Regions from separate parts of the Rathayibacter soli genome, predicted to be linked through region 3. Evidence: predicted binding sites of a transcription regulator. Region 3 holds the regulator's gene; each other region holds the start of a gene.

Region 1 (10,595 bases), 1.6 Mb from region 3:
TCGCCTCCGAGCCCGGCATCAGCGTGACCGCTGCCATGATTTCCTGGCCGTGCGTCTCGTGCCTGACACCGAACACCGCGACCATCGACACGCTCGGATGCGTTGACAGTACTTCCTCGACCTCGCGCGGATACACGTTGTAGCCGTTGCGCAGGATCATGTCCTTCTTGCGGTCGACGATGGTGATGTAGTCGTCGTCGCTCTTCGTGCCGAGGTCGCCGGTGCGGAACCAGCCATCGACCATTGCCTCGGCATCCGCGTCGGGCCGGTTGAGATAACCCTTCATCAGGTTGTGCCCTCGGATGACGATCTCGCCGAGCTCCTCACGCGGCAGGAGGCGGATGCTCCCCTCGAGTTCGGCATCCGCGATCTCGACGTCGACGCCCCAGATCGGCTGGCCGACGGTGCCCGGACGGGTCGGTACGCCGCGATGGTTGAAGGTGGCGACCGGGGAGGTCTCGGTCAGTCCATATCCTTCGTGCACGACGATGCCGTAGACCTCCTTCATGCGCTCGATCACGGCAAGCGGGATCGCCGAACCACCGGAGAGCCCATAACGCAGCGGCGGTCGTTCGGGGTTGGCCTTTGCCGCCTCGAGCAAGCCGATGTACATGGTGGGCACGCCCGTCATGATCGTGCACTTGTGCTTGTTCAGCAAGGCCAGAGCGGATGCCCCGTCGAATTTCGGCAGGAGCACGACCGCGAGCCCGACCCGGAAGCCGATGTTCATGACGCAGGTCTGGCCGAAGGTGTGGAACAGTGGCAGGCAACCGAGAACGCGGTCTTCCGGCGTCAGGTCGATTGTGCCGATCAACATGGTGTTGACCTGCTCGACGAGTGCGAAGTGGCAGCCTTCGGCGCCTTTCGGCTTGCCTGTGGTGCCGCTGGTGTACAGAATCGTGGCGGTGTCGAGTGGATCGCGCGGCACATACGTGTCGATCGGCGTCGCAGTACGCGCCGCATCTTCGAGGCGCGGAACGGGAACTTGCTCAAGCATCTCGTCGGGGACCAGCACGCTCAGTGCCGGCACGCCGGCCATCGCCGCGCCCTTCGCGCCCTCGCCGAGCAGCGGCGCGGCACAGATCAGCAGTTTTGAGCCGCTGTCCTTCAGCACGTAGTCGATCTCTTCGGCCTTCAACAAGGCGTGGATCGGCACGACGATGGCACCCAGCGAGAGAATTGCGAAGTACGCGCGCGGAAAGTCCGGAACGTTCGGAATGAGCACGGCGACGGCATCCCCGGGCCCGATACCGCGTTCGCGCAGCGCTCCGGCATACGCCCGGGTCTCATCCCAGAGGGTGCGGTAGTCGATCTGCTGTTCGCCGAAGATCAGCGCGATGTTGTCGGGAAGGCGATGTGCCGTTTCGGCAAGAATCGATGCAACCGACATGGTGGCGAAACCGTGACTGGACATGGGGTTCTCCGTCTTCATTGACTCGAACAACTGACTCGAAAGAGCTGACTCGAACGATCCTCGGGTTCGGGATCGATAAGACCTACGTTACAGCGCCAGATCGCTCGGCGACCAACCTCCAGCTTTGGTCGGCGAGGGTCGGAACCGCACTAACGACCTGCACTTCAGAACGAACGCACGGAACGGGAAAATCGAGTCCGGGCTACGCTCATGGAATGAGCCTCGGGCGACTACACACGCTCGCCTGATATCGACCAGAAGGAGAAGCATTCATGACGAAAAGCGCCGTCTACACCGAGAACGCACCGCAACCGGCCGGCCCATACAGTCAAGGCATCGAGGTGAACGGATTCCTCTACACGGCCGGGTTCGGCCCACAGGACCCTGCAGCCGATGGAGCCGTCGCCGACACCGTGGCCGAGCAGACCCGGCAGGTGCTGCGCAACGTGCATGCGGTGCTGGCCGAACGCGGGCTCAGTATGGACGACTGCGTCAAGACGACGGTGCACCTGGCCGACCTGGCGGACTTTGCAGAGTTCAACAGCGCCTACGAGGAGTTCTTCACGAAGCCCTACCCGGTGCGCACCACCGTCGGGTCCCAGCTCGCGGGAATCCGGGTCGAGATCGACGTCGTCGCGGCCATCCCGGCAGGGAACTGAGCGGGGCGTAGAGGGCAGGTCGTACGAGGCTGGCTTTCGGGTAGTGGTTCGGGCATCCGCTCGGGCCGCTACCCGAGTTCTCGGGCTAATACCCGAGTTCTCGGGCTGCTACCCGAGTTCTCGGGAAATCGCCGCGGCCGTCCCCTGCATCAGCGGAACGTGGGGCAGAAGCTGTTCAAGGTTCTGCACCATGCGGATCGCCGTGATCGAGAGAGCGCCGACCACGTGCGAGGACACCATGATGGGCACGGCCACACAGTTAATGAAGTCTTCGAACTCGCCACGATCCGCAGCCCAGCCTTGCTCAGCGACCGTGCGCAGTTCGACGGCGAGTGCCGCTGGAGTTGTAATCGTTGAGTCTGTGTATTTCTTCCAGTCGCTCCCCGCGAGCACTGCATCACGCTGCGCCGTGCCGAGATAGGCGAGAATCGCCTTGCCCACGGCGCTGCAGTGCGGGCGCACCGGGGAACCGACCCGCGAGTACATTCGCAAACCGCTGGCGTCTTCAACCTTGTCGACGTAGATGATCGAATCGTCCATGAGCGCCGCCACATGCACTGTATTGCCGACGCGTTCGTGCAGCCTCCGCACGCTGGCAAAGGCCGCCTGGCGCAGATCGAGGCCCTCCAGGGCTGATTGGCCGAGCGCAACCAGGCGGAACGCTAGCGCGTAGGTTCCGTCTTTGCGCCGGCGAACGTAACCGACCTCCTCAAGCGCCTGTAGCTCCCTGAACATCGTCGAGCGGTGCAGCGCGAACTCTTCAGCAAGTTGCGCCACTGACTTCGGCTCGGCCGCAATTGAGTCGACGATGTTCGCCGCCCGCTTCACGCTCTGCGACATTGCTGCACTACCCTTCTGCGCGGCTGCGCTGCGCAACACGCTCGCGCAGTGCCACATTCTCGCGCCGCAGACCGCGACCTGGGGTGCAGGCGCTCAGCACACCGCCGGCAAGCACGGGGATGCCTGCCACCAGCACGTCGTCGATGCCGACGGCATCCTGCATCGGTTCTTCATAGCTGGCCGTGTCGGAGAACGTCAATGGATCGACGACGATGAGATCTGCGACCCAGCCGGGTGCGACCTCGCCACGGCGCCCAAGAGCGAAGCGCGAAGCGGGCGACGCAGCCAAGTGCTGGGCGGCATCCGGCCACGACCACGTGCCCGTCTCACGAACGTACTCGCGCAGGTAGCGTGCGAATGTGCCGCGGCTGCGCGGATGCGGGTGTGCACCGATGAAGATGCCGTCGGAGCCGCCCATGTGCTCAGGATGCGCGAAGATGCGCGCCAGTTCCTCGACAGGGCGTTCGTGCCGCACCGCCATGACGGCATTGACCTGCAGTCGGGAAGCGGCGAGAACGTCCAGCACGAAATCGATGGCGTCGGTGCCCGCTTGGGCCGCGGCATCCGCAACGGTGAGCCCGTGAGCCCAGGAGAGTTCAGGCGCAGCGATGTGGGCGAGCGCGATCATGGCGGGCCAGTCGGGCCCGAGGCTCGCGTTCTGTGCGACTTTCGGGAACCAATCACGACGCAACCGGATGCGTTCGGCAGGCTCGTTGATCGTGTCGACGACTGTGTCGGGGGGCAGCAGCCTCAGTTCCGGTGGCAGCAGCGGCATCGCGAGCAGGGTGCAGCCGCGGATGTACGGGTAGGCGTCGAACGTCGCATCGATGCCGGCACGGTGCAGCACGTCGAGCTGCTCGAGCACGATCGGGGCGTCGGCGTGGAAGTGTGAAACGTGGATAGCTACACCGCACACTCGCGCGATGCGCACGATCTCTTCGACACGTGCAGCAGAATTGGACTCATAGCCGCCGCGCATGTGCGTGACGTAGACGCCGCCGGCCCGTGCGACCGGCTCACAGAGCGCTGCGATCTCGTCGGCGTCGGCGAAGATGCCGGGTACGTAGTCGAGGCCGGTTGAGAGACCGACGGCGCCGTCGCGCATCCCTTGCTCGACGAGGGAAGCCATGGCTTCACGCTGGGCCGGGCGTGCCGGTGCGCTTGAGCGCCCGCAGACCTCCCAGCGCACCGTTCCCGCCGGAACGAGATACGCGGCGTTCAGTCGGGAGCGCCCGTCGACCGCCGCGAGGAGCTCTGCAACGCCACCGCCGGAATAGGTCGGATGCGCCCCGTTGATAGCCGCGAAATAGTCGGATGCGTATGCACCGTCACCGGGCGCGTAGGAGACACCATCTTGACCTGTGATCACACTGGTCACGCCCTGCTTGAGAAGGGAGCGCTGCACGTCATCGTCGGCCAGCAGGCCGTCAGCGTGCGAGTGTGCGTCGACGAACCCGGGCAGCACGAAGCGGCCACGGCAGTCGATGATGTGGTCGTCGGACCGGGCGACGACATGGCCGACCTCGGCAATGGTGTCGCCATCGACCGCGACATCAGCACGTCGCATTCCGGTGGGGTCGACAACGGTTCCCCCGAACAGCACTATTCGCACGTTCTGATCCTCTCACATGTGCAACTATTGCAACGCGAATTGCAGCTAGCACACAATGTGCGCATAGTTGGGCTGTGCCCGTTCAGACAATCCCTCGCGTGATCACCATCGGCGAAACGATGGCCCTGGTCGCCCCGGCGAGCGCCGAGTCGTTGGCCACTGCGCACGAGCTGCGCCTACACGCCGGCGGTGCGGAATCGAACGTGGCGTCCCATCTTGCTCACGTCGGCATCGCAACCGCCTGGGTAAGCGCCCTGGGTGACGACGTGCTCGGGCATCGCATTTGCCGATTCGTCGGGGGTCACGGCGTCGACATGCGCTGGGTCACATTCGATCGAAGTGCACCCACCGGCGTGTACTTCAAGGATCCCGGACACGGCGTGCTTTACTATCGCCGGGGGTCGGCGGCATCCGGAATGAACGCGGATACGGTCGCGAGCATCCCCGTCGAAAGCGCCGAAGTCGTCCATTTGTCTGGAATCACGCCGGCGCTGTCAGAGAGTTGTGCCGCGCTGGTCGACGCGGTGTTCGAACGAGTTGCGGGAGCTGGTACCGTCCTGAGCTTCGACGTGAACTACCGGCCGGCGCTTTGGGCGGATGGCGCTGCTGCCGCCCCGCTGCTCTCGCTGGCCAACCGGGCCGACCTCGTGTTCGTGGGGCTCGACGAGGCGCATGCCCTGTGGGGCTGCGACACCGCAGACGACGTGCGCGGGCTGCTCCCGCATCCCGACCGACTCGTCGTCAAAGACGGCAGCGTCGGCGCCACGGAGTTCGCGGACGGCAGCAGCGTCTTTGCGCCGGCGATTCCAACGGATGTCGTCGAAGCGGTGGGTGCAGGCGACGCTTTCGCGGCTGGGTATCTCGCAAGCCTGCTGCGCGGCGAGGCTGCGATGGACCGGCTGCAGTCCGGGCACAAGCGCGCCCGCCTGGTGCTGCTTTCAACGAGCGACTTCATCAGCGAATCAACAGCAGGCGAACCAACGACAGGCGAACCAACGACAGGGAAGGTCTAGTACCACGATGCTCGACAACTCGCAGTTCAGCGAAATCTTCAGTGCGGCACCGCTCATGGCGATCATGCGCGGCATGGGCTCGCAGCGCAGCCTTGCGGTGGCGACTACCGCGTGGAACCTGGGCATCGACGTCGTCGAGGTGCCCATTCAGACGGCGGATGATGTCGCCGCGCTTCGCGCCGTCGCCGCCGCCGCACGTGAGCGGGGAAAGTTCGTCGGCGCAGGCACCGTGATCTCCGTCGAGCAAGTGGCGGCTGCGCTCGAGGCGGGCGCAGGGTTCACTGTGAGCCCCGGGTTCGACCTCGAGGTGGTGCGAGCATCCGCCAAGGCGGGGTTGCCGCCGATGCCCGGTGTCGGGACCGCCACTGAGGTGCAACTGGCACTCAAAGAAGGTCTGACCTGGCTCAAGGCGTTCCCCGCATCCGTTCTCGGAACAAGTTGGCTCACAGCGATGCACGGACCGTTCCCACAAGCGACCTTCGTCGCTACCGGAGGTATGAACGCCGCCAATGCGCAGAGTTTTCTGAACGCCGGAGCTCGCGTCGTCGCGGTCGGCTCTGCACTGGAGGACGAGTCCCAGTTGCCGCTGCTCGCCGCTGTGCTGGCAAGCGGCGGGCTGTCGGCCAGATCGTGAGGGTCGTGTGGTGACGGAGGTGCCGCGTACAGACATCCTCGCTTACTGGGACGCCAACCTCGCCTACGAGATCGACACTGTCGCGGTGCGGCACGCCCAGGAAGCGGGCAGGTGCGTGCTCGTGGATACCCGCACGCAACGCTCGTGGGATCACGGGCACATCCTGGGTGCGCCGCATCGCCGCAGCGCCACGCGCGAGACCTCCGTGCGGCAGTCTTCGATGTTCGCGAACTGGTCTGCGGCTACAAGTATTGGGTACGCAACGGCTTCCCGTGGAGCAGGCCGCCGCCGTGGTCAAGCAAGCTGTCGATCCCATTCGTGAAGGCGGAGGCTCGAGCCGGCGTGTCTCTACAACGCCCGCTCGGCTGCGACGCGGTTCCCCCTGGTCGCAACGTGATCCGAATGCGACCACTCGACCCAAGTTCTCGAAACACCATAATGTCGAACACATCTACGAATTAGTAGGATCAATACGTACCTAGACATAGAAACTATCAACTAAAAATGGTAAGATCGATCTATGGCATTGATATCGCAGCAAGTTCAAGAAAGCGCCCTCCGGGTGTCTGACTTGCTTGCCGCGCATGAGCTGCCTGACGTGGCGGACTCCGTCCCCACATTGGTGTCCCGATTCGACGATGATGGGGTGCAGTCCTTGGTAGCGGCCGCCGCTGCAATGCGTTCCGAAGCCGACGCCATTATCGCCGCGGGTGCCGGAGTCATCGCAAGTCGATCGGACCGCGAGCTCGGCTACTCCGGTCTGGCCGCACGGCTGGGTCAGCGATCGCCGGTGGATTTGGTCCAATCAATCACAGGGTCATCCCGCGTCGAGGCAGCGCGTCAGGTTCGGCTCGGCGAAGCAATGGGTGAAGCAGACGCGGCAACTCGACTCATCGACGCCGCTGAGCAAACGCCGACGATAGACAAGACACCGGATGCCGACACCCTCGACGAAACGAACGGGACCGCGCCGGATCGGGATCTTGACGGAGATTCAACTGCGGATCCCGGCGATGGGTGCGGGCAGTCGTCCATGACAGCATCCGTGATCGAACTTCCCTGGTTCGAGCCGATAACCCGGGCAGTAGCAGAGCGTATGCTCACCGCACCCGCAGCAGAAGCGATGATCCGCGGCCTGGGCCTGCCCAACGACGATTGCGACAGCGATGTGCTGCGTGCAGCAGCAGAAGAACTGCTGGTGGATGCCGCAAGCATGAATACTGACGCTCTGACCAGGCGGGCCCGCTTGTTGCGCGATCGATTGGACCCGGCAGGAGTCACTGAACGCGCGGAGAGACGATACGCGGCACGCAAATGGCGTTTCGGCCGCAAGGCGGATGGTGTGCGCACGGCGTGGATCGAGTTCGATGATGAGTCGGCCGCCTGGATGGACACCATTGTCAGTGCCGGGATGCGTCCCCGACGTGGTGGTCCCCGATTCGTCGACAAAGCAGAAGCCGACGCCGCCGAAAAGCTTCGCGACGATCCTCGCACGAACGATCAGCTGGTGTTCGACCTTCTGATGGATGTCTTGCGGGCGGGCGCTGTCGCGGACCCTTCAACTGGATTCGGCTCACGACAGCCGGGTCTGCGCGTCGTCATCACGAAAACGGAATTGGACAAGCACGACCTCGAAGGCAACGTGACCGGCACGGGCTATCTCGAAGACACCGGGGAAGCCGTTCCGCCTGCGATGATCGAACGCCTGCTCTGCGACGTGGGGACACGAGATGTCACCTTCGACCAGAATGGTAACCCTCTCGATGTCGGTCGGGAGCAACGCCTCTTCACAGCGAAACAGCGAGTCGCCCTCGCCATCCGTGATGGCGGCTGCATGCACCCCGACTGCGATCGACCGCCCTCTTATGCGGAAGCTCACCATATTGACCACTGGCACGAACACCACGGCCGCACCGACATCGCTTCCGGCATACTTTTATGCCGTTACCACCACATGCTGATTCACAATCAACATTGGAGGATTCGGCGGGAGGGCTCCGTCTACTGGCTGGTACCCCCGCGCGGGGACGAACGGCAGCCCATTCGACTTCGGAGCAAAGCAGCGTGGTGGCAAGACCGCAAAGTCGGTTGATGTCATGAAGGCTAACCGAGCAAGTGTTGATTGGCGCGCGGTGATTGGCTCTAATCGATCGCAGCGCCCGACGCCGACACAGGCCACCGCAGACCGCCGGCACGGGCCGCCGGAACCGCAGACCGCCTACGGCAGGCCGGCGAGGCGCAACAGCGCCGCCGCAAGCGCACCGACAATCACCACCACGAGGAACGGTGCGCGCAACAGCAACGCAATCGCGGCAGCGACCAACGCACCGATTCGCGCATCGAACGTCACCTGCGTCCCACTGGCAACCGCGTTCACAATCGTGAGCGAGGCAAGCAGACCGATCGTGAGCGTGCCGGCGACTCGGGACATCCGCTTGCTCTTCAGGACTTTCGCCGGCACCAGATAGCCGACCAACTTGGTCGCGAACGCGACAACGCACGCCGCGATCACCCAGATCCACGTTGACATCAGCGCCCCTTCTCGCCGAGATCGGAGCCAGCTTCACCCGGATCGACGCCAGGCTCACGTGACACTGCACCATGTGGATACGGCTCAACATCTGGCTCAAGGCCCTCTTCTGCCGGGCCACGACTGAACCAACCCCAGATGCCGGCGACGACCGCCGCCACCAGGATCGGCACCCCTGGTGGCACGAACGGCACCGCGAGCACTGTTGCAAGCGCACACACGACCGCGATCGCCACCGGTTCCTTCGCGCGCAACCGCGGCCACAACAGCCCGAGGAAAGCAGCGACGGCAGCACCGTCCAAACCCCACGCCTTCGGATCGCCCAGCGCTCCGCCGAGCAACGCCCCGAGTACGGTGAACACGTTCCACAGCACGAAGATGCCGAGGCCGGCGACCCAGAATCCGCGTTTCTGTTCGAGCGGATCGCTTTGGCCGGTTGCCGTCGCCATCGACTCGTCGATCGTCACGTGTGCTGCGATGATCCTTCGCCACCCGGATGGGCGCAGGAACGCATTCAGCTGCATCCCGTAGACCGCGTTGCGGATGCCGAGCAGCGCGGCAGATCCGAACGCAGCTGCGCCACCTCCACCGCCCGCGATCACGCCGATGAATGCGAACTGCGAGCCACCTGAGAACAAGAGCAGGCTCAATACCGTCGTCTGCCAGAACGTCAACCCGGCCGCGACGCCGAGCGCGCCGAACGACACGCCGTACAGTCCTGTCGCAATCGCGATCGACATTCCGATCTTGACCGCGGGCGACTGGCGAAACTTCACTGGAACAGTGTGGCGCGCGCCGTTCACGCTGTCGAATCGGTATGCCGGGCGCAGCCGTATCGTTACGGGTCACGATACGGGTCTTGATACGCTCGCCCTTCGACAAGCTCTGAGACAGGCGCTCGCTACTCGACCAGCGCTACTGGTGGTCGAGTAGCACGCGAGCCCAGCGCGCGGGCGTATCGAGACCCCGCGAGACCCAACACCGCAGCCTGCCGTACGATAGAGGGCTCATGTCTTCCACCGCCGAATCCGCCCCGATCGCGGTCACCTACCCACCCGAGTTGCCGGTCAGCCAGCTGCGGGAGGAGATCGGGCGCGTCATCCGCGACAATCAAGTCGTGATCGTCGCCGGCGAGACCGGGTCGGGCAAGACCACCCAGCTGCCCAAGATCTGCCTCGAGCTCGGCCGCACCTCGATCGGGCACACCCAGCCGCGCCGGATCGCGGCCCGCACTATCGCCGAACGCATCGCGGAAGAGCTCGGCGATACGGTCGGCGGGCTCGTCGGCTACCAGGTGCGGTTCACCGACCATGTCGGGGCGAAGACGCGCATCAAGCTGATGACGGACGGCATCCTGCTCAATGAAATGCATCGCGATCGGATGCTGACCGCCTACGACACGATCATCATCGACGAAGCGCACGAACGCAGCCTGAACATCGACTTTCTGCTCGGCTATCTCAAGCAGTTGTTGCCGAAGCGCCCTGATCTCAAGGTCATCGTCACCTCTGCGACCATCGACCCAGAAAGTTTCGCCGCGCACTTCGCCGCAGCGGATGGCACCCCCGCCCCGATCGTGGAGGTCTCCGGTCGTACCTTCCCGGTCGAGATTCGCTACCGGCCACTCGTGCCGGACGAGCCAACCGACGACCCCGATGACGAATTCGCTGGTCGAGTAGCGCGCGAGCGCAGCGAGCCCGCGTATCGAGACCGGGCTCCAGGCAGGTCCGGCGCTCGAGGTCGCGATGGGGGTCTCGATACGCTCGCTGGCGCTCGCTACTCGACCAGCGAAGTCGTCGCGCATGACTATCTCACCGGCATCACGGATGCGCTCGACGAGCTCGCGCGCGAGTCCAGCGGCGATGTGCTGGTCTTCCTCTCCGGCCAGAACGA
Region 2 (10,595 bases), 1.8 Mb from region 3:
AGCTGGTCGACCGCGAGACGGGTCGCGACGGTCGTAAGCCACGCCTCGGCGTTCGCGGGGCGCTTGTCGGGGGCGAGGCGGAGCATCCGCTCCATCGCCGACTGCGCGATATCCTCGGCATCGGCGACCGAGCCGAGCATGCCGTACGCCGCGCCGAAGGCGACGCGACGCAAAGCCTGTGCGTTGTCTGTCATGCTCCGATCATCTCGCGGCGACCACGTGCAGACGGCTGCACGTGCGAGCGACGGCTCGGCGTGTACGGACCGGGATGCCGCGCTGCGAAGAGATTGCCGCGATGCACGTACTCCTTGATCGTCACGGCAGCGCGGCCGGTGATGACGTGGCCCGTCGCCGTGCCGTCGCGAGTCAACCACTGCAGCAGTGCGTCGTGCCGGCCGAGGCTGATGCACTCGGCGAAATACCGCCCTGTGAACGGTCGGGCGGCGACACCGGCGAGAGAGTCGGCGACCTTCTGCGGCCCGGCCAGCGCCATGAACGCTCCGGTGCGGCATCCCATCTTGAGAGGAGTCCCGTCGGGCCCGGGCACCCGGGCAGCGTCGCCGATCACCCAGACGGCTGGGTCGGAGACCGAGCGCAACCGCTCGTCGACGTAAGCGCGACCGAGCTCGTCGACCGCGATTCCGGATGCCTCGGACAACGCGTTCGCCCGGAATCCGCCTGCCCAGAAGGTCAGCGCTGACGACTGCTCGTGGCCGTCGGCGAACGTAACAGCATCCGGGCCGATCGCCGACACCCGGCCGAGTACCTGCTCGATGCCGAGCCGCTCGAATGCGTGCCGAAGATGGCGCTGCCCTGGCTCGCTCAGCCAGTCGCCCGCGGACCTCGGGCTCGTGATCGTTACCCGCAGCCGCGGATACGACTCGGCCACCTCTGTCGCGAGCTCGATGCCGGTCAGGCCTCCGCCGACTACGACGACGCTCGTGCCGTCGGGCAGCGCCTCGAGCTTCTTCGATGTGGCGTGCACCGATGCGGCATCCGTGAGTCCGTGGGCGTTGTCCAGCGCACCTGGCACCGATCCGAAGTCGATGACACTGCCGAGAGCGATGACCACGGAGTCGTATGGCACAGTCTCACCGCCGGAAACGATCACAGCGTGCGATCCGGTGTCGATGCGCTCGATCGTGGCGACACGCAGGTCGGCGCCTGAGCCGGCCAGGGCATCCTCGATCGAGAGCAACGGATATCGCTGTCCGGTGGCCAGCTGGTGCCAGCGCATCCGCTCGTTGCGGGTCGCGTGATCGGTGACGAGGGTGACGGATGCCTCGTCGCGCCGCATCCGCCGCGCCAACTGACCCGCGACCAGCACTCCGGTGTAACCGCCGCCTAATACCAGGATTCGATGCTTGCTCATACCAATACGACGGGGAACGGCCCCGGGTTGTGACACACTATGGGCGACTGGTGGCCACGCTACCCGCTGGTGCTATCGCCACGGCCGCGCGACCATACAATTGAGCGGTGAGTTTTCCCTCTTTTGCCGCGTTCGCGGGACTGTGCGTTCTCTTGGCCGTGACGCCCGGCCCCGACACGTTCATGACGCTGCGCTTCAGCATGATTCGGCGGGCATCCGGAATTGCGAGCGGCATGGGGTCGTCGGTCGGCGTGCTCGCCTGGGCACTGCTCGTCGCCGTCGGACTGGCATCGCTGCTCGAGCAGTCGGCCGAGCTCTACCGCGTGGTGAAGATTGTTGGCGGGCTTTACCTCGTGTACCTCGGCGTCAGCACATTCATCCGGGCGCGCAAGGCGCATGCGAACGCTTCGCAGGACGAGCTCTCTGCCGCGGCAACGCCCCGGCGAGGCGATGGCATGCCCCAGGCTTTCATCGCTGGACTCGTATCGACGCTGCTGAACCCGAAGGTCGGCCTGTTCTTCCTGGCGATCGTGCCGCAGTTCGTGCCGGCGCATCAGGCGACGTTTGGCTGGACTCTCGTGCTCGGCGCCACCATGTCCGTGATCGGCGGCGTCTATTTGGCCGTGATCGCCTTCGCCGCGGCGCGCATGATGGGCTGGTTGAAACGACCGAAGGTCACGCGAACGCTCGAGCGCATCTCCAGCGGCATACTCGCCGCACTCGGCATCGGCACGATCGCGCTGTCGATTCAAGAGTGACGGTGGTCGGGCGGTGTCATGCGGGCGGGGGTCTCGATACGCCCACGCGCTGCGCTCGCGGGCTACTCGACCAACGGGGTGTCGACGCTCGCCGGCTAGACAACCAACGAGGCGACATCCGAATGTGTCGCCGCCGTCAAGTCGACGGCGTGCGTCGGCGGAAGCGTGACGGCTGCAGGATCGACGACGGAGCCCGCGCGGATATCGAAACCAGTTGCTTTATCCATGCCTCCAGCCAAGCCTCCGATACGGGTGCTGTCGTCCGTCCGTGGGTTGGCTGCCATCATCCTTTGGGAGGAATTGCGCGCCAACCTGCGACCAACACACCGTGCCCGCCCTACCGTTAGGGCATGCACTCTGAATCGATGCGGGCGGAACCGCGCGTTCCTCGTTGGACCGTCGAACCGCTGATCGGGCTGGCACTCCTGATCATCTGGGCCGTCGGGTTCAACCTGCGCATGGTCACGTTCGTCCCGCTGCGCGTCGACATGATCGTGTACACAACGCCATACGCCTTCCTGATCGCAGTCGGCTTCACCACCGCTATCGCGCTCGCCCGCGTCGCAACCAATGCCTCGATCATCCTGGTCGGGGCACTCCTGGCCATTCAACTTGTCGCGTGGCCCGCTCGCTTCAGCCTGTTCAGTTGGTCCGCCTACCTCCTGCTGCTCGTCTTCGGGGCGCTCGTCGGATGTTATGCAACCGGGCGGATGCGCGTCGTTGCCCCCGTCGTCCTGGCCGCCTACGCCCTCGTCGTCGCCGCACTCTTGCTACTCCCGCGGTTCAGCGCCACCGGTATCGATGGGCTGATCAACGGGAAGCACTTGTCCACCGTCGGACTGCTGCCTGACTTCACGATCTATGGCGGCACAGCTGCGCTGATCACGATCGGCTTCTGGTACCTCGGGACTCGAATCCGCAGGGCGAGCGAACAGACGCGCGCCTACTCGCGTTCGGGGCTTTCATCGATCATGCGCGGCATCGAGCTGACACTGCTCCCGCTGCGCCGCGCGCTGGAGCCGGCTGTCGCGGTCGTCTTCTACGTGTTCTGGATCAGCGCAGAGGCCGGGCGCTCCAGCAACTCGCCATGGCCGTCATTCCCGTTCACGCTCGGCTTGATCGCCGCGTCGATCGCCCTGTCGCGGCAGTACCCCCGCGTGGCGGTCGCGCTCCCGGGCGTTGTGCTTGCAATTCAACTCGTCTTCATTCCAACTCGCTACAGCTCCACGACCTGGCCCGTGTATCTGGGCCTATTGCTGACCTGCTCGATCGTGAGCGCCAGCGCAAGCAGGCGCATCCGCTGGCTGGCCCTGCCGATCATGGGCGGTTACACCCTCGTCGTGGCAACACTCATGACCGTGCCCGCGCTGTCCGACGGTTACGGTTGGACGTCCTGGGCCGGCCCCGGAATATCGGTCAGCGCTGTCATCTCGAGCATCATCGCCGTTCTGGTCGTCGGCCTCATCCTCACCGCGGGCGCCTGGTTCATCGGCTTCGGCCTCCGGGCCAGGCGACTCCAACAGGTCGCCGACACCAAGCTCGGCGAGACCGTCGACGAGCTCCACTCGGCCGAGATCGACCTGATCATCGCCAGCGAGCGCGATCGCATCGCGCAGGACGTGCACGACATCATGGCCCACTCATTGTCAGTCATCATCGCGCAGGCCGACGGTGCGCGCTTCATCGGACCGAAGCGCCCCGAGGCGATCAACGAATCGCTCGAGCGCATCGCAACATCCGCTCGCACGTCGTTGACCGAGGTGCGGATGCTGATCGAATCCCTCGTCGACGACCCAGACGGCCACTCGAATCCCACGCTTGAGAACCTGGACGACCTCATCGAGCGGATGCGCGGGGCCGGCCTCGCAATCACCATCGACCGTTTCGCGCCGGAAACACGGTTCACCGACCCCGAGTCCACCGAGCCGGCGCGCACCGAACCAGCGCCGACCGAGACCGCGCCCACCGAACCGGCCCTGACCGCGACTCAACAGCTTGCCGTGTACCGCATCACACAGGAGAGCCTGACGAACGCGCTCAAGCACGCGGGAGGGCAGCCGACAGCGCGGGTCACCCTCGACTGGCGCGGCCCGGGCTTCGTTTTGACGGTGTCCTCCCGCGGCGTGCAGCGAGCACGCACCGAAGCGGGCGCGCCTGCTCGCGGGCATTGCCGCGGAATCTACGGCATGCGTGAGCGAGCGCGATTAGCCGGGGGCTGGCTGACCGCCGGCGCCGACGAAGACGTTCCCGGCGACTGGCTTGTGACCGCGTTCGTGCCGACCGGTGCGGCGGCTGTATCGCCGACGGAAGTGGGCGCAACCGAAGGGGTGCAGGCCGAAGTGGCGCCGGCCGCGACGGCTGCGAGCGACGCATGAGCAGCATCCGCGTCGCAATCGCTGACGACCAGCAGTTGTTCTGCTCGGGCATCCAGATGTTGATCGAATCGCAATCCGACTTGACGTTCGTCGGCGCCGCCTACGACGGAGAAGCCGCGGTCGCGCTCGCACGCGAGGCGCTCCCTGATGTCATGCTGATGGACATCCGGATGCCGCTGCTCGACGGAATCGAGGCGACCGCGCGCATCCTGGATCGCAGCGATCGCAGCGGCGGGGGTGCCGAGACCTCCGCCGAGGGCGCCCGGCCGAAGATCATCATGCTGACCACGTTTCAGCGCGACGAGGCCGTCGTGCGGGCGATCCACGCAGGTGCTGACGGCTTCATCATGAAGGACACGACGCCCGAATTCGTGTTGGCGTCGATTCGGACTGTGCACGCCGGGCACTCGGTGATCGCGCCGAGTGACACGGCGGACATCATCCGGGCGCAGAGTGCGCGGCGGCGGCCGGAGCCCGCCGCGGAGTCGATCGCGGTGCTCTCGGCGCGCGAGAAGGAGGTCTTTCTGCTCGCGGCGCGCGGCTTGAGCAACGCGGACATCGCCCAGACTGCTTACATCAGTGAGGCGACGGTGAAGAGCCACATCCGCAGCATCCTGGCGAAGTTGGCGCTGAGTTCACGCGTGCAGTTGGTCGCGCACGCGTATGAGAACGGGTTGCTGCGCTGAAATCGGCTGCGGTCGTCGTCAGGTGATGCCGGCCCCATTGATCGTGCCGATCTGGCCCATGACCGTGTTGACGAACGATGCAACCTTGATGATCACGACGACGATCGTGATCACGTAGACGCCGATCAGGACCCAGATCGGCGTGAGGCCTTTGCCGACGCGGCGGCGCACGACGACCGACCGGCCGATCACATAGACGATCGCGCCCGACGGCAGAAACGACCACGCCCAGTGGAACGGGCGCGTGACGCCGACCCGACCCAACGCATGCCAGTCGAGGTAGGCAAGCCAGGCCGACACGCCATAGATCACCCAGCCGAGTGCGGCAATCAGCAGGTACGCCGGGTCGAAGGCCATCCTGAACGATTCTGACGTCGGCCCCGCCGCTGTCGTCAGGTGCGCGTACTTGTTCAAGTCGAACGCGGCGAACGCGATCATTTCGAGCAATGGCAGCAACACGATGATCCACAGGAACGGCGTGTAGATCTTCGGGTTAGGCCCGAGATCCGGCTGAACAATGGGCATCACCGTGGCGTACGGCTGCGCTACCGGTGCAGCATCCGCATATGAGCTCAGGTATGGCTGCTGCTGGGGTGCCGCGGGCGTTTGCTGAACGGGCGGCGGTTGAACAGCCGGAGGTTGAACGGGCGGCGCGGGGGTTTGCGGGTTCTGCAGATAGCCGGTCCATTGGGTGCCATCCCACCAGCGTTGCTGCGGCGAGCCGGCCGGATCTGGATACCAGCCGGGTGCCGGGTTGCTGCCGTTCACATCACTCACGATTCCCGCTCCTCGTCAAACCCCGCACCAGCATACGGCCGCAACCCAGATCATTCGGACAACTCTCCGCCCACTCACGGCCCGCGCGCCTAATCTGTAGAAGTGTCAACCACGACATCACCACAGCATCCAGGCGCCGAAGGCGACCGCGACGCGCCCGACAACGACACAGCACCCGGCGACAGCACGGGCGGCACGCCCGCGGGTGGCACGGGGGCAACTCCCAAACGCGCCCTTAGCCCCGGCTCGTGGTTCTGGATCGCGGCGGCCTGCGGTGTTCTCAGCGGGTTGGCCACACAGGTCGCCGCTGTTGGGGCCGCTCTGATTTCCGGGCAGTCAAGTACTCCATTCTTTGCGGTCGGGGCGTGGGTCGTCGACCTCACCCCGGCCTGGTTCCGCGAGTGGATCATCTCCGTGTTCGGCAGTTCGGACAAACCGTTTCTATTCGTCTGCCTCGGCGTGCTCCTGTTTGTGCTCGCGGTTGCGGTCGGCGCCCTCGAGTTTCTGCGCCCGCCTTTCGGTGTGCTCCTGCTCGCCGCGATCGGCGTGGTTGCCGTGCTTGCGGTGCTGACGCGCCCAGACGCATCCGTTCTGTCAGCGGCGCCGACGGTGGTCGGCTTCATCGTCGGCGTGATCGTGCTGCAGCAATCGATTCTGCGGATGCGCCGCTGGCACGATGCGGCGGCCGAGCTGCGGCGCGTCCCGAATGCGGAACCGCAATTGGCCCGGCGATCATTCCTGCGGTTCGTCGGATTGAGCGCGGCTGCCGCTGTAGCAGTCGGCGTCGGAGTCCAGTTGTTGTCGGCGGGGACCGCGGCCGTCACGTCGATCCGCAACACACTGAAGCTGCCTCGAGCTGCGTTCGCGGCAGCCCCCATTCCGGCCGGCGCTGATCTGAAACTGCCGGGGTTGAGCCCATACATCACTCCGGTCGGCGGATTCTATCGCGTTGACACGGCACTGCAGGTGCCGGCCGTCGACCCGAACAACTGGAAGCTGCGCATCGATGGCATGGTCGAGAACCCCGTCGACCTGACGTTCGCGCAGTTGCTGGCGCTGCCGCTCACCGAGCACACCGCCACGCTGACCTGCGTTTCGAATGAGGTCGGCGGCAACCTCGCGGGCAATGCGACCTGGCTCGGGTATCCGCTGCGTGAGTTGCTTGCGCGCGCGGTGCCGAAGGCTGGCGCAGACATGGTGCTGTCGACCAGCGCGGACGGATGGACGGCGGGAACGCCGCTGTCTGCGCTGACCGACAACAAACGGGATGCGCTGCTCGCTGTCGGCATGAACGGTGCGCCGCTGCCACTCGAGCACGGCTTTCCTGTGCGAATGGTCGTGCCCGGGCTCTACGGCTACGTCTCGGCGACGAAATGGGTAGTGCAACTCAACGTCACACAGTACTCGAAGGCGATCGGGTACTGGACGGACAAAGGCTGGTCGGCGATGGGTCCGGTCAAACTCGCCTCACGGATCGACACTCCCACCGACAACTCAACCGTGCATGCCGGTCGGGCGGCGATCGCAGGAGTGGCCTGGGACCAGCACGTCGGTATCGCGCGCGTCGAGGTGCGAGTCGACAACGGTCCGTGGCAGCAAGCGCGCCTCGCCGACGCCGTCTCGGCCGACACCTGGCGGCAGTGGGTGCTCGAATGGGATGCGACCGCCGGCAACCACACCGTCCAGGTGCGTGCGACCAACGCAAGCGGCGAGGTTCAGACGAGTGCACAGGCGCCGCCTGCGCCGAACGGGGCGACGGGCTGGCACACCATCGGGGTATCGGTGAGCTGAGGCGGGGCGAACTTGCGTGTGCGGGTTCGCTTGCGCGAGTTCGCTTGCGCGAGTTCGCTTGCGCGGGTTTGCTTGCGCGAGTTCGCTTCCGCGGGTTTGCTTGCTTGCGGGTTGGCTTGCGGGGCCGGCCACAGGCATCCGCCGGGCGTCGCCGACGGCGCGTGGCTAGCCGCCGTGGTGCGCCTGAATGGTGATGACCGAGCCGTTGTCGCTGCAGACCTGGCTGATCAGTTCGGTCGCCACCGAGTAGGAGCCGGGGCCGGCCGAGGTGAGAACATCGCCCGGCCCCAGGCCATCGCGCGTGTACCAGGTGACGACGGCGGGAAGTTCGGCGCCGATGATTCCGGATGCGGATGCCGCCAGCTTCTTCAGTTCAGCCACCGTCTTCGTGACGGTCGCGGTCCACTGAGCTGCGGTCACGTCCGAATGGGCATAGCCGTCCTCGGTACCGCGGAACGCGGTGTAGATACCGGAGAGGGTCTTGCATTCGGCCGCAATCACGCGATCCGGCACGAACTTATCCGTGCTGAAGGTCGCCGATAGCGCATATCTCGTGTCGGTCGGCACGCTCACCGTGAGGCCCACGTTGTCGTATGGGGGCAGCGGCAGAAGCCATGAACGCGTGCCGCCGCACGACCCGCTCCGCGAGGTATCCGAATTCATCGAGACGTCGAAGAGGCCGGATGAGCAGACGAACTCGACGCGCAATGATTTTGCGCCCGCCGGGATCGCGGTCGTCTTGTCCACCTGCCCGGTGCCGGCCATGGTGATGGTTGGCCAGGCGGAGGCGTTGACTGTCGGGGTGACGGTGGGTGCTGGAGCCGCGGAGGTGCATCCGGTGATTGCGAGCAGCAGTACTACGGCCGAGATGGTAACTGAGGATTTCACTCCAACCCGCCGCACGTGCCGCATTGCTCCACCTTCCTGCACCGTCCGGCCGACGCGCTCCGTGAAACGCTACACCGGGGGACGGACACTCATGCAAGCCGTTAGTCATTATCTTCGAATGTTTGTGATCAAATACTTACTCTAACTAGAACCTATCAGCTATTTTGTGTTACACTGAGGCATGGCCCCAATATCCCAGCAGTCGATCTCTCAGCAGATCAGAGAAGACGCCTTGAGGGTGTCCGATTCTCTGGCCGCGCTGGAGCCGGTCGGCACGCCGGGTGGTCTGCCCCGACTTCTTGCCGGGCTGGATGACGACGCCTTGTTGGCGCTGCTGGCCGATGCGGCGACCGCCCGGGCACAGTTCGAACTGGTGATCACCGCTGGGGCCGGGATCGTCTCGGAACGCTCCAACCGGCAGCTCGGCTATCAGGGCTTGGCCGCGCGCCGCGGTCAACGGTCCACCGCCGGGGTGCTGCAATCGGTCACCGGCTCGACGAGGGCCGAAGCATGGCGGCAGGTGCGCCTCGGCGAGGCGATGGCTCAGGCCGATGCGGCAGCCCGCACGGGAGAAGCCGCCGGCCAGGCAGACAGCCCGACCCCGGACGGCCCGACCCCGGACGGTGCGGGCCTGGACGGGGCGGGAGACACGACCGAGGTCGCGACCGGCGCGGCGCAGGAGGGATCCGCCGACGAAGCGGGTTCGCCGCCGGCCCCGGTCGTGGAACTGCCGTGGCATGATCCGATCACCCGCGCGGTCGCCGACCACACGCTGACCCCGGCTGGCGCCTCCGCCCTGCTGACCGGCCTCGGCCAACCGACCGACAGTTGCGACAGCGAGGTGCTGCGTCAGGCAGCCGAGGACCTCCTGGCGAACGCGGCCGGGGTCAACGCGGACGAACTGACCAAACGGGCCCGCTGGTTACGCGACAGCCTTGACCCGACCGGGGTCACCGAACGCGCCCAAGCCCACTTCCAAGCGCGGAAAGCACGCATCCGCACCAACGACACCGGTGCACGCACCGCGTGGCTGGAATTCGACGACGACTCCGCCGCCTGGCTCGACTCGATCGTCGACGCCGCGATGCGACCGCGCCGCGGCGGACCCCGCTTCATCGACAAAGCTCAAGCCGAACACGCCGAAGAACTGCGCACCGACCCGCGCACCGACGAACAACTGATCTTCGACCTGCTCATCGACGTCATGCGCACCGGCGCCCTCGCCGACCCGAACACCATCTACGGCAACCGGCAACCCGGCGTGCGCGTGGTCATCACCCAGGAAAACCTCAACCAACACGACACCGACGGCAACGTCACCGGCACCGGCCACTGGGAAGACACCGGCGAGGTCGTTCCACCCGAAACCATCGAACGACTCCTCTGCGACACCGGCACCCGCCCCATCACCGTCGATGAAAACGGTTGCCCACTCGACGTCGGACGAGAACAACGCCTCTTCACCGCCAAACAACGCGTCGCCCTCGCCATCCGAGACGGCGGCTGCATGCACCCCGACTGCGACCGGCCACCCTCATATTCTGAAGCACACCACATCGACCACTGGCACGAACACCACGGCCGCACCGACATCGCTCAAGGCATCCTCTTATGCCGATTCCACCACATGCTCCTCCACAACCAACACTGGCGGATCCAACGCCACGGCAACGACTACTGGCTCACACCACCCACCGGCGACCCCCGACAACCCATCCGCCTCCACCGCAAAGCCGCCTGGTGGCAAAACACCACCAAAGCAAGCTGAACCGGGCATCCCGATCGGCGCTGCCGCCACGCAGCCCAGTCTGGTCCGGTCCGGTCCGGTCCGGCACACTACGGCACGGCACACTACGGCACGGCACACTACGACGCGGCAGGTCCAGGCCTGGCCACCGTCCGGCCGGGCACCGTCCAACTGGCACAGTCTGGGGTGGCACCGTCCGGC
Region 3 (10,595 bases):
AGATGCCCAGCACCGGCCGGTCGCCTGCCAATCGACGGTCGATGATCTCGTCGCCGCGCACCGCACGCAGTGCGTCGATGACGGCATGGAATGCGCCAACACCGGGCACCACGAGTCCGTTCGCCTCGCGAGAGCGCGCCGCGTCGGCTGTGAGCTGTACTCGGGCACCGGCCGCCTCGAGCGCCTTCGCGGCCGAATGCACGTTCCCAGACCCATAGTCGAGGACGACGACCAAGGGCTGAATCACAGGGCGCCCTTTGTCGACGGGATACCGACGATGAACGGGTCAAGCGCTTTGGCCTGACGGAATGCACGCGCGAACGCCTTGAACTCCGCCTCGGCGATGTGGTGCGGGTCACGTCCGCCGAGCACTGTGATGTGCGTTGTCAGCGCTGCGTTGAACGCGATCGCCTCGAACACGTGCCGCACCATGGATCCGGTGAAATGACCGCCGATCAGGTGGTACTGAAAACCTGCGGGCTCGCCGGCGTGCACGAGGTAGGGTCGGCCTGAAATGTCAACGACCGCCTGGACGAGGGCTTCGTCGAGCGGCACGAGGGCGTCGCCGTAGCGGGCGATGCCACTCTTGTCTCCCAGAGCCTGCACGATCGCCTTGCCGAGCACGATCCCAACGTCCTCGACCGTGTGGTGCACGTCGATCTCGACGTCGCCGGATGCGCGGACCGAGAGATCGGTCAACGAGTGCTTCGCGAACGCGGTGAGCAGATGATCGAAGAACGGCACAGAGGTATGAATGTCCGCAATCCCCGAGCCATCCAAGTCGAGGGACAACTCAATGCTCGACTCTGTCGTCTCTCTCTGAAGCTGCGCGATGCGCGTACCGGTGCTCATGATTCACAACCCTAGCGGCGCGATGACACTGTTCGCCTGCACGCTGAAGCGTGCGGCCGCATCGAGAAATGCGGTCGTCTCGGTCTGCGTGCCAGCACTCACGCGAAGGTGGCCGGGAATGCCGACGTCGCGGATCAATACCCCGTCGGCCAGCAGCGCCTCGAACATCGCGTGCGGGTCGGCGACACCTCCGAATAGAACGAAATTACTGCCACTGTCGTGCGGGAGGTAGCCGAGCGCAGTCAAGCCCTGCCCGATGCGGTCACGCTGGGCGCGGATGTCGTCGACCATCGCGAGCATCTCATCGGCGTGCTTCAGTGCGGCGATCGCGGCAGCCTGCGTGAGCACGGACAAGTGGTAGGGCAGACGGACCAGGCGCATCGCATCCGTCACCGCGGGGTCAGCGGCGAGGTAGCCGAGTCGCACGCCGGCGAACGCAAACGCCTTACTCATCGTGCGGGAGACGATCAAGCGGTCGCGTCCGGGGAGCAACGTCAGCGCGCTCGGCTGACCCTTTGGCATGAATTCGGAGTAGGCCTCATCGACAACGACGATCCCATCGGTCGCTTCGTATGCCGCGGCAATCACATCCAACGACAACGGCGTTCCTGTCGGATTGTTCGGCGCACACAGCAGGATGACGTCGGGGTGAGTGCGATTGATCCACTCGACAGCATGCGCGGGCGACACGCTGAACTCGTCGCCGCGGTCCCCCGCGACCCACCGCGTTCCGGTTCCGTTCGCCAGGATCGGGTACATCGAGTACGTCGGAGCGAAGCCAAGAACGCTCCTTCCGGGCCCGGCGAATGCTTGCAGGATCTGCTGCAAGACTTCGTTGGACCCGTTGGCTGCCCAAATGTTGTCAGCCGTAAGTCCATGACCGAGATAGCCGGCAAGCGAGTGCCGCAGTTCGGTGAATTCACGATCCGGATAGCGATTCGCGCGACCGACCGCATCCGACAGCGCCGCAACGATGTCCCGCGCAACGGCATCGGGGATCGGATGCGTGTTCTCGTTCACGTTCAACGCGACCGGCACATGCTTCTGCGGCGCCCCATACGGAGCCTTTCCTCGCAGGTCGTCACGCAGTGGCAGATCAGAAAGTGAACTCACCCCTCAATGCTAGAGCTTCGGCGCTGCCTCGCCGGGCCCACAGAACCGCGGTCAGCGGTCGTACTGAGCCGGGATGGCAAGACGCTGGCCGGGCACGAGCACCGACGTGGACAGCTGGTTGAGATCGGTGATCGCAGCGACCACGTCGCGCGGATCGGCGGACGGGGCTACTGTTTCGGCAATCTTCCACAGTGACTCTCCGGTCGTCACAGTCACGTGCGAAAACGAAGTGGTGTTTCCACCGCCGGACGCTGCGGCCGCTGCCCCATTGAACCCAAAAGCGAGCAGTGCGGCGAGCAACGGCGTCGCGGTCAGTACCGTCAACACCACACGCCCGCGTCGGGTGAGACGCAGGCGCATTCGCGCTGCCGGTGCGATGCTCGCGGTGCTCATGACTGCCTCCTGGCCGCTTCGTCGGAACCGGTCGCACCGTTTCCGGTGAGGCCGACCCGAGTGAATTGATTCGTATCCGGCGTTCGGCCGGAACCGCCGGATACGAAACTCTGTTCCGAATATATCTTCGAAGTCACGTGATTTCAACCCTATCTTCGTACAAATGTCAAAAAAGTTTCAGACACGCTCGAACAGGTGTTTGCCTTGTGGCGGTTCAGCAGATACAGTTTCGACTGTCTGGATCACATGCAACCAGGCACCACCGACATTCGGTTATCCGAACGGTGTTTGCTCATCCGAATCGAGCGGTCGCATGGCGAGAAGGGACGCACGACGTGGCGAGCAAGGGCGACGAACCGAAGCAGCGGGGCACCCGGCGGCGCAAGTCTCTGAGTGAGAAGCAACTGTCGATTCTGGACTTCATCCAGAGGTCGGTGAGCCAGCGCGGTTATCCGCCCAGCATGCGCGAGATCGGCGATGCCGTCGGGCTCGCCTCGCTGTCCAGCGTTACACACCAGCTCAACCAACTCGAGTTGAGCGGCTATCTTCGACGCGACCCGAACCGTCCGCGTGCCCTCGAGATCTTGATCGACATCCCCAGCACAACCGGCGACAGTGCGGACTTCGAGAATTCGACCCCGGTCGGCGACGCCGCCATGGTGCCGCTGGTCGGCCGAATCGCTGCCGGCATCCCGATTACTGCGGAAGAGCAGATCGATGAGGTCTTCCCGCTGCCGCGCCAGCTTGTCGGAAACGGCACGCTATTCATGCTCAAAGTCGTCGGAGAGTCGATGATCGACGCCGCGATCTGCGACGGCGATTGGGTCGTCGTTCGTCAACAGAGCGATGCCGAGAACGGCGACATCGTTGCGGCGATGCTCGACGGCGAAGCCACGGTCAAGGTCTTCCGCCAGCGCGACGGTCACACCTGGTTGCTCCCGCGAAACAGTGCGTTCGAACCGATCGTCGGCGACTTCGCCGATGTACTCGGCAAGGTCGTCGCCGTGCTCCGCTCCGTTTAGAGTCTCCCGCGCCCACGTTTCGATCTCGTCAGTGGGCACGGACCGTGCGCACAGGCAGGCAAGCGGGTTAGACCGCCACGGCGTTTGCGCGCACGGCGCGCGTCGCCTCCAGAATGTTCTTCAACGACGCCACAGTCTCGTCATAGCCGCGCGTCTTGAGCCCGCAGTCCGGGTTCACCCAAACTTGTCGCGGCGGGATCGCATCCAGCGCCTTCTGCAACAGTTCGGTCACCTCGGCGACCGACGGCACGCGGGGCGAATGGATGTCGTAGACGCCCGGCCCGATGCCGTGATCAAACCCGCTGGTCTTGATGTCGGCAACGACCTCCATCCGGCTTCGTGCTGCCTCGATGCTCGTCACATCCGCGTCAAGGTTCTTGATGGCGTCGATGACCACACCGAATTCCGAATAACACAGGTGCGTGTGAATCTGCGTCTGCGCTTCAACACCTGCGGTGGCAAGCCGGAACGATCCGACCGACCAGTCGAGGTAGGCGGGCTGATCCTTCTTTTTCAGCGGCAGCAGCTCGCGCAGCGCCGGCTCGTCGACCTGGATGATCCGGATGCCCGCGGCCTGCAGATCCGCAATCTCGTCCCGTAGAGCCAGCGCGACCTGGTTGGCCGTGTCGCCCAGCGGCTGGTCGTCGCGCACGAACGACCAGGCAAGGATCGTCACAGGGCCGGTGAGCATCCCCTTGACCGGTTTCGTCGTCAGCGATTGCGTGTAGCTGGACCAGCCCACGGTGATCGGGTTCGGCCGCGAGACATCGCCCCAGAGGATGGATGGACGCGTGCAGCGACTGCCGTAGGACTGCACCCATCCGTTCTGGGTCACGACGAAGCCGTCGAGGTTCTCGGCGAAGTACTGCACCATGTCGTTGCGCTCGGGCTCCCCGTGGACGAGCACGTCAAGGCCGATCTCCTCCTGCAGGTCGATCACGCGACGGATCTCGGCCTCCATGGCCTCGCGATAGTCCGCCTCGCTGAGGTCTCCTTTTGCGAAGTGAGCACGGCTCCGGCGGATCTCGCCGGTCTGCGGGAACGACCCGATGGTCGTTGTGGGCAGGAACGGCAGGTCGAGCGCTGCATTCTGGGCAACGACGCGATCCGCATAGGCACCGCGGTGGAAGTCGGCTTCTGACAGCCCGGCGATACGCTCACGCACGGCCGCGACCCGCACGCCTGTGGCGTTGTGTCGCTGTGCAAGTGCCGCGGATGCCGCGTCCAAGTCACTCTGGATCTCCTCGTGCCCGTCATCCAAACCACGAGCAAGAACCGCGACTTGGCCGACCTTCTGATCGGCGAAGGCCAACCAGCTCTTCAGTTCGTCGGAGAGCCGAGGCTCATCGTCAACATCGTGCGGTACGTGCAGGAGCGAGGTCGATGTGGCTGCGGCGACGTTAACCGTCAACGCGAGCAGACTCTCCAGCTTGCCGAACGCCGCTTCGAGGTCGCCACGCCAGACGTTGTGCCCATCCACGACCCCGCCGACCAGCGTCTTGGCCCGAAGCGCCGTACGCGTGGGGTCATCGAGATCGGCAACCGCCGGGACCGACCCGCGCACCAGGTCAAGACCGATCGCCTCTACGTTGCTCCCCGCGAGCACGGGCACAGCGTCATCGAGGCTGCCGTATGGGGCCGCCACGAACAGCGCCGGCCGATCGGTCGCTTCGCCGAGCGAGGCGTAGGCGGCGCGGGCCGCTTCGAGAACGTCCGCACGGGCATCCGCAATGCTCTCGCTCACGAGGGCAGGCTCGTCCAGCTGCACCCACTGCACGCCGGCGGCGCTCAATCGCGCCAGGAGCTGCTGGTAGACCGGCAGCACCTCGTCGAGCCGCGACAACGGCCTGAATCCGGCAGGAGCCGCATCGCTGGGTTTGCTCAGCGCGAGGAAGGTGACGGGGCCGACGATCACCGGGCGGGTGCGGTAGCCGGCGTTCGCGGCCTCCTCGGCCTCGCGCACGATGCGGTCGGACGCCAGCGAGAAGACGGTCTCCGGCCCGATCTCCGGCACTAAGTAGTGGTAGTTCGAGTCGAACCATTTGGTCATCTCCAGGGGCGCCCGGTTCCCTTCGCCCCGCGCCAATGTGAAGTACCCGGCCAGATCGAGCGATCCGTCCTCCCCGACAAGAGTGCTGAAACGCTCCGGCACAGCACCGAGCGTGACCGCTGCGTCGAGCATCTGATCGTAGTAGCTGAAACTTGCCGGAATCGACGAGTCGGCACGCCCCAGCCCGAGTGCACAAAGGCGCTCCCGAGTCACAGCGCGCAACTGCGCTGCGGCCTGCTCAAGTTCGGCTGAACTGATCGTGCCTGCCCAGAACGCCTCGACGGCCTTCTTGAGTTCGCGCCGGCGCCCGATTCTCGGGTAGCCGAGGATCGTCCCGGTTGGGAAGGGGGTCGTGCGCGTCATGCTGGTTCCTTTTCGGTGCTGGTGGTGAGAATGCCGCATCGTTCGAGAACGGCGAGGACGGTGTCGTGCTGGTTGAACGTGTACAGGTGAATTCCGGGCGCTCCTCCGGCGATCAAACGAGCTGCGAAGCGCGCGGCATGGTCGATTCCGATTTCTCGTTGCCCTTGCTCTGTCGGCTCGATCTCGAGCTGGATGGCGAGTTCGCTTGGCATGTCCTCGCCGCTGAGTTCGAGCATCCGTCGGAGCCGGGCAGGACTGGTGACGGGCATGATGCCCGGCAGAATCGGGAATTCGACACCCGCTTGCTTCGCCCGTTGCGCGAAGGCGAGATAGTCGTCAGCGTGGAAGAACAATTGGGTGATCGCGAGGTTGGCACCTGCCGCCTGCTTGGCCAGCAGTGTGTCGATGTCTTGGCTGACCGAACGCGACCGCGGGTGCCCGTTCGGGAAGGCCGCAACGGCAATCGTGACGCGTTCGCGCCTGCTGCGCACCGTTCGCAGGTCTGGGCGGCCCGGCACTGACAGTTCGCTGTACGGCACCCGTTCCGCTTGCACGCGGTGGATCAACTGCACGAGTTCTGCGGCGCTATGCAGATCGCCGAGCACTGGCTGGCGCCCTGCCTGATCGTCGGCAGTCTGACCGGTTGGCGGGTCGCCGCGCAGCGCAAGGAAGCTGCGCACGCCTGCGTCCAGGAATTCATGGATGAGGCGGTTGGCTTCTGCGTGGGATGAGCCGACGCACGTCAAGTGCGCCATCGGGTCAACGGTCGTGTTTTGCTGGATGTAGCGGACAACATCCAGCGACGAGGAGCGCGATGACCCGCCCGCCCCGTATGTGACCGAGATGAAGTCAGGGTTCGCGGCGGCCAGGCGATCGATCGTCTGCGGCAGCCTGGCGGCGGCAGCGTCGGTGCGCGGCGGGTACAACTCGAACGAAAACGGCGTGCCGGCCGGACATCGGCTTGTGCCGGTGTCTTCGTGCTGTTGCTGGCTCATGCGCGTGGATCGTCTCCTGGATGATCAGACACGCACAACGCCGGTTGGCCGCGCGCGTCCGTTGTGGAACGCAGGCCCGAGGGCCGGTCGCGGGCGGGTGCCGGGCTCGGCTGTCGCTCCACATCGACACGAACGGTCAAGCGCATGCCGATGTTTGTGGATCAAGAATACCAAGGCGGCGTGAGGCTGCAGCGGTCGTTGCGTACTGTTACGGTGCTGCGGTCTCGGTTGCCCGGGAGGCGGCATCCGTCTCTGCGAACGTTTCGAAGGCCGGCGCATACTCGGGCATCACGAGAGCGCGAACGCGAGTGCCGTCTTCGACGTAGGCCGTCTCGATCACTCGGCCACGTTCGTGCAAAGCAGAGATCAGATCGCCTCTGTCATACGGGATCAGAAGCGTCAACTCGATCGACGGGTCCGGCAACAGGCGCGCGATCGCGGAAAGAACGTCGTCGATGCCCTCCCCGGTGCGCGCTGATGCGAAGACGGCGTTCGGCTCGATCCCTCGCAGGACGAGCCGGCGATCGTCGTCGAGGAGATCAGCCTTGTTGAAGATCACCAACTCCGGCACGTCGCGCGCGTCGATCTCGCGGATGACGTCACGAACGGTTGCCAGCTGACTGGCCGGATCCGGATGCGATCCGTCGACGACGTGCACGATCAGGTCGGCGTCGGCCACTTCTTCCAGCGTGGAGCGGAATGCCTCCACCAGTTGATGCGGGAGATTGCGGACGAAGCCAACGGTGTCTGTGAGGGTGTAAAGCCGGCCATCGGCCGTCACCGATTTGCGAACGGTGGCGTCGAGAGTCGCGAAGAGCGCGTTCTCGACAAGTACCCCGGCGTTGGTGATCCGGTTGAGCAGGCTCGACTTGCCGGCGTTCGTGTAGCCGGCGATCGCGACAGACGGTACCGCGTTGCGCTTGCGGTTGGCGCGTTTGGCTTCGCGGGCCGGTTTCATGGCTGTGATCTGCTTGCACAGTTTGGCCATGCGGGTGTGGATGCGCCGCCGGTCCAGTTCGATCTTCGTCTCGCCAGGACCACGGCTGCCCATGCCTGCGCCCGCACCGCCGACCTGCCCGCCGGCCTGGCGGCTCATCGATTCGCCCCAGCCGCGCAGCCGCGGCAGGAGATACTCCAGCTGAGCCAGTTCGACCTGCGCCTTGCCCTCACGCGACTTCGCATGCTGGCTGAAGATGTCCAGAATCACAGCGGTGCGGTCGATCACCTTGACCTTGACAACGTCTTCGAGGGCGCGCCGCTGACTCGGTGCCAATTCGGTGTCTGCGACGACGGTGTCCGCGCCCAGCGAAGCGACAATGCCCTGCAGCTCCTGCGCTTTGCCGCGGCCGAGATAGGTGCTCGGGTCGGGGTGCGGTCGTCGCTGCAGGAGCCCGTCGAGTACGACGGCGCCCGCCGTCTCGGCCAGCGCGGCAAGTTCGCGCATCGAGTTCTCCGCATCGGTTTGGCTGCCCTGCTGGTAGACACCGATCAGAACGACGTTCTCCAACCGCAGCTGCCGATATTCGACCTCTGTGACGTCTTCCAACTCCGTTGACAGGCCGGCGACGCGGCGCAGTGCTGCGCGCTCCTGCCGGTCAAGTTGATCGCCGTCTACGCCGCCAATGCTTTCGTCGTAGCCTTCGCCGTCGCCGTGCTGCAGCGCCTGTGCTCCCGTACTGAACAGGGAGTAGCCGGATGCTCGTGTTTCGGCGTGCGCAAGCACCCTGGCGACCACGTCGTTGTTGTCGGCCGGTGTCTGGTCATCGGAATTCTCGCGCTTGTCACTCATTCCTGTTAACCCTAGCCGCCCGAACTTGCGGTACCTTTCCCGTATGGCAAGCGGCGACCACTATTTCAGCTCTGCCCCGACAAGCGATGCCCGGTTGCGACCGTTCACGGTGCGCCTTGCCGATCAGACCTATGAACTGACGACGGCGAACGGAATCTTCAGCCCGGAGCGCATTGACACGGGGACACAGGTGCTTCTGGCGAACACCCCACCGGCACCGCCTGGTGGTGATCTGCTCGACCTCGGCTGCGGGTGGGGGCCGATCGCGCTCACCCTCGCGTTGACATCGCCGCACGCGCGTGTGTGGGCTGTCGACGTGAACGAGAGGGCACTTGACCTGGTGCGTCGCAACGCTAAGACGATGGGCCTGCCGAACATCACGGCGGCCCTGCCTCAGGACGTGCCGAACACAGTAGCTTTTGCGACGATTTGGTCGAATCCGCCGATCCGGGTCGGCAAGAACGAACTTCACGGCATGCTCGAGCACTGGCTCCCGCGTCTGGATGCGGAATCGGACGCGTGGCTCGTCGTGCAGCGCAACCTCGGCTCCGATTCGTTGCAGCGTTGGCTGCAGGCGACGCTCGATGGCCGCTTTCACGTCAGCCGCTCGGCGACGAGCAAGGGTTATCGAGTGCTGCGAGTACGTCACAAGGGCTGACGTCCCCGCGCGCAAGGGCTGCGGTGCAAGCGAATCAGGCAAGCACCAGCGTGCCGTCGTAGACAAGCTCGGCCGGGCCGGACAGCCCGACATGCTCGCCGTCCTCCGTCGCGAACATCCGCACTCCGAGGGTGCCCCCGGGGACCTCGACCCGCCAATCGTTCGGCGCTTTGCTTCCGGCGTAATAGCGGATGGCCAGAGCCGCAGCCGCGGTGCCTGTACCGCAGGACAGCGTTTCGCCCACGCCGCGCTCATGCACTCGCATGGTGATGCGCCCGACGCCGTCTTTCACCAGCGGCTCCATCGGAACGACGAATTCGATGTTCGCACCGTCGACCGGTTCCGGGTCGAGCTGCGGCACGTAGGTGAGGTCCGCTGCCGCGAGCTCCGACTCGTCCGCGAGGGCGACCACGACATGCGGGTTGCCGATACTAATGCCGAGCCCTGGGCGTGCGACCGGCACCTCTTTTGCACGAACGAGCGGCTCGCCGCCTTCGAGGCGCCAACGGCCGAGGTCGACCTGGAAACCTCTTGTGCTGCGCTGCACGTCGCGCACTCCGGCGCGGGTGCCGATCGGCAAAGTTTGCCCATCCGCAAGCGTGGCAAAGCCGTTCTCAATCAAATACTGCACATAGACGCGGATGCCGTTTCCACACATTTCGGCGGGCGACCCGTCAGCGTTGTGGTAGTCCATGAACCATTCGGCGTCCGCATCTTCGACAAGCGCCGTTGCACCCTCCGCGAGGTTTTCGGAACGCACGGCTCTGATCACCCCGTCGGCACCGACCCCGAAATGGCGGTCGCAGATTGTCGCGATCTGGCTGACACTGAGTTCGACGGCGCCGTCTGGATCGGCGAACAAGACGAAGTCGTTGCCCGTTCCGTGGCCCTTGGTGAAATGAAGCGTGATCGCCATTGTGCAAGTCTATGGTCTGATCGTCAGTGCGGTTATCACGCCATCGACCAGCCCAGGGTCTGCGGAATCGAACCAGACCAGGTCTGCGTATCGCTTGAACCAGCTCACCTGGCGCCGCGCATAACGACGGGTCAACTGTTGCGTCTGACTGATTGCGTCCGCCTGGCTCAACTCGCCATGCAATTGCAACAGTGCTTGCGCATAGCCGATCGCCCGACTCGCCGTGCCTCCACTCTCAAGGCCTGCCGGGATCAGCGACGCGACCTCCTCCAGCATGCCCCTGGCCCACATCCGCTCGACCCTCGCATCCAGTCGCGCTGTGAGCTCGCCCCGAGGGGTGTGCAGGCCGATGAGGCGGGCCTCACGCCAGGCGGTTGGCCTGACGGGCAACGCGCCGCCGTGCCCCTGCCCGGAAAGCTCGAACACCTCCAGTGCTCGCACGAT

What was found. Region 3 encodes LexA, which represses DNA repair genes until DNA is damaged. Its sites were predicted from a motif close to TCGAACANNTGTTCGA; they were not measured.
Region 1: the regulator LexA is predicted to act here: its motif matches at 6,614-6,629, upstream of QU604_RS16490 (DUF222 domain-containing protein).
Region 2: the regulator LexA is predicted to act here: its motif matches at 8,776-8,791, upstream of QU604_RS00375 (DUF222 domain-containing protein).

Annotation. Positions count from the first base shown of each region.
Region 1 covers NZ_CP133020.1:3,517,214-3,527,808, forward strand. The annotation lists gene QU604_RS16460 (long-chain-fatty-acid--CoA ligase) at 1-1,414, opposite strand, end outside; gene QU604_RS16465 (RidA family protein) at 1,687-2,073, shown strand; gene QU604_RS16470 (IclR family transcriptional regulator) at 2,182-2,913, opposite strand; gene QU604_RS16475 (N-acyl-D-amino-acid deacylase family protein) at 2,921-4,525, opposite strand; gene QU604_RS16480 (sugar kinase) at 4,600-5,538, shown strand; gene QU604_RS16485 (bifunctional 4-hydroxy-2-oxoglutarate aldolase/2-dehydro-3-deoxy-phosphogluconate aldolase) at 5,546-6,172, shown strand; gene QU604_RS16490 (DUF222 domain-containing protein) at 6,693-8,264, shown strand; gene QU604_RS16495 (AzlD domain-containing protein) at 8,391-8,702, opposite strand; gene QU604_RS16500 (AzlC family ABC transporter permease) at 8,702-9,442, opposite strand; gene hrpA (ATP-dependent RNA helicase HrpA) at 9,712-10,595, shown strand, end outside.
Region 2 covers NZ_CP133020.1:77,713-88,307, reverse strand. The annotation lists gene sigJ (RNA polymerase sigma factor SigJ) at 1-194, opposite strand, end outside; gene QU604_RS00415 (NAD(P)/FAD-dependent oxidoreductase) at 191-1,372, opposite strand; gene QU604_RS00410 (LysE family translocator) at 1,480-2,130, shown strand; gene QU604_RS00405 (hypothetical protein) at 2,226-2,357, opposite strand; gene QU604_RS00400 (sensor histidine kinase) at 2,481-4,505, shown strand; gene QU604_RS00395 (response regulator) at 4,502-5,191, shown strand; gene QU604_RS00390 (DUF2510 domain-containing protein) at 5,210-5,968, opposite strand; gene QU604_RS00385 (molybdopterin-dependent oxidoreductase) at 6,071-7,759, shown strand; gene QU604_RS00380 (hypothetical protein) at 7,925-8,647, opposite strand; gene QU604_RS00375 (DUF222 domain-containing protein) at 8,829-10,415, shown strand.
Region 3 covers NZ_CP133020.1:1,906,083-1,916,677, reverse strand. The annotation lists gene hisH (imidazole glycerol phosphate synthase subunit HisH) at 1-247, opposite strand, end outside; gene hisB (imidazoleglycerol-phosphate dehydratase HisB) at 244-852, opposite strand; gene QU604_RS08690 (histidinol-phosphate transaminase) at 856-1,965, opposite strand; gene QU604_RS08685 (LysM peptidoglycan-binding domain-containing protein) at 2,017-2,358, opposite strand; gene lexA (transcriptional repressor LexA) at 2,694-3,380, shown strand; gene metE (5-methyltetrahydropteroyltriglutamate--homocysteine S-methyltransferase) at 3,448-5,793, opposite strand; gene QU604_RS08670 (methylenetetrahydrofolate reductase) at 5,790-6,788, opposite strand; gene hflX (GTPase HflX) at 6,997-8,577, opposite strand; gene QU604_RS08660 (class I SAM-dependent methyltransferase) at 8,621-9,235, shown strand; gene dapF (diaminopimelate epimerase) at 9,270-10,151, opposite strand; gene miaA (tRNA (adenosine(37)-N6)-dimethylallyltransferase MiaA) at 10,161-10,595, opposite strand, start outside.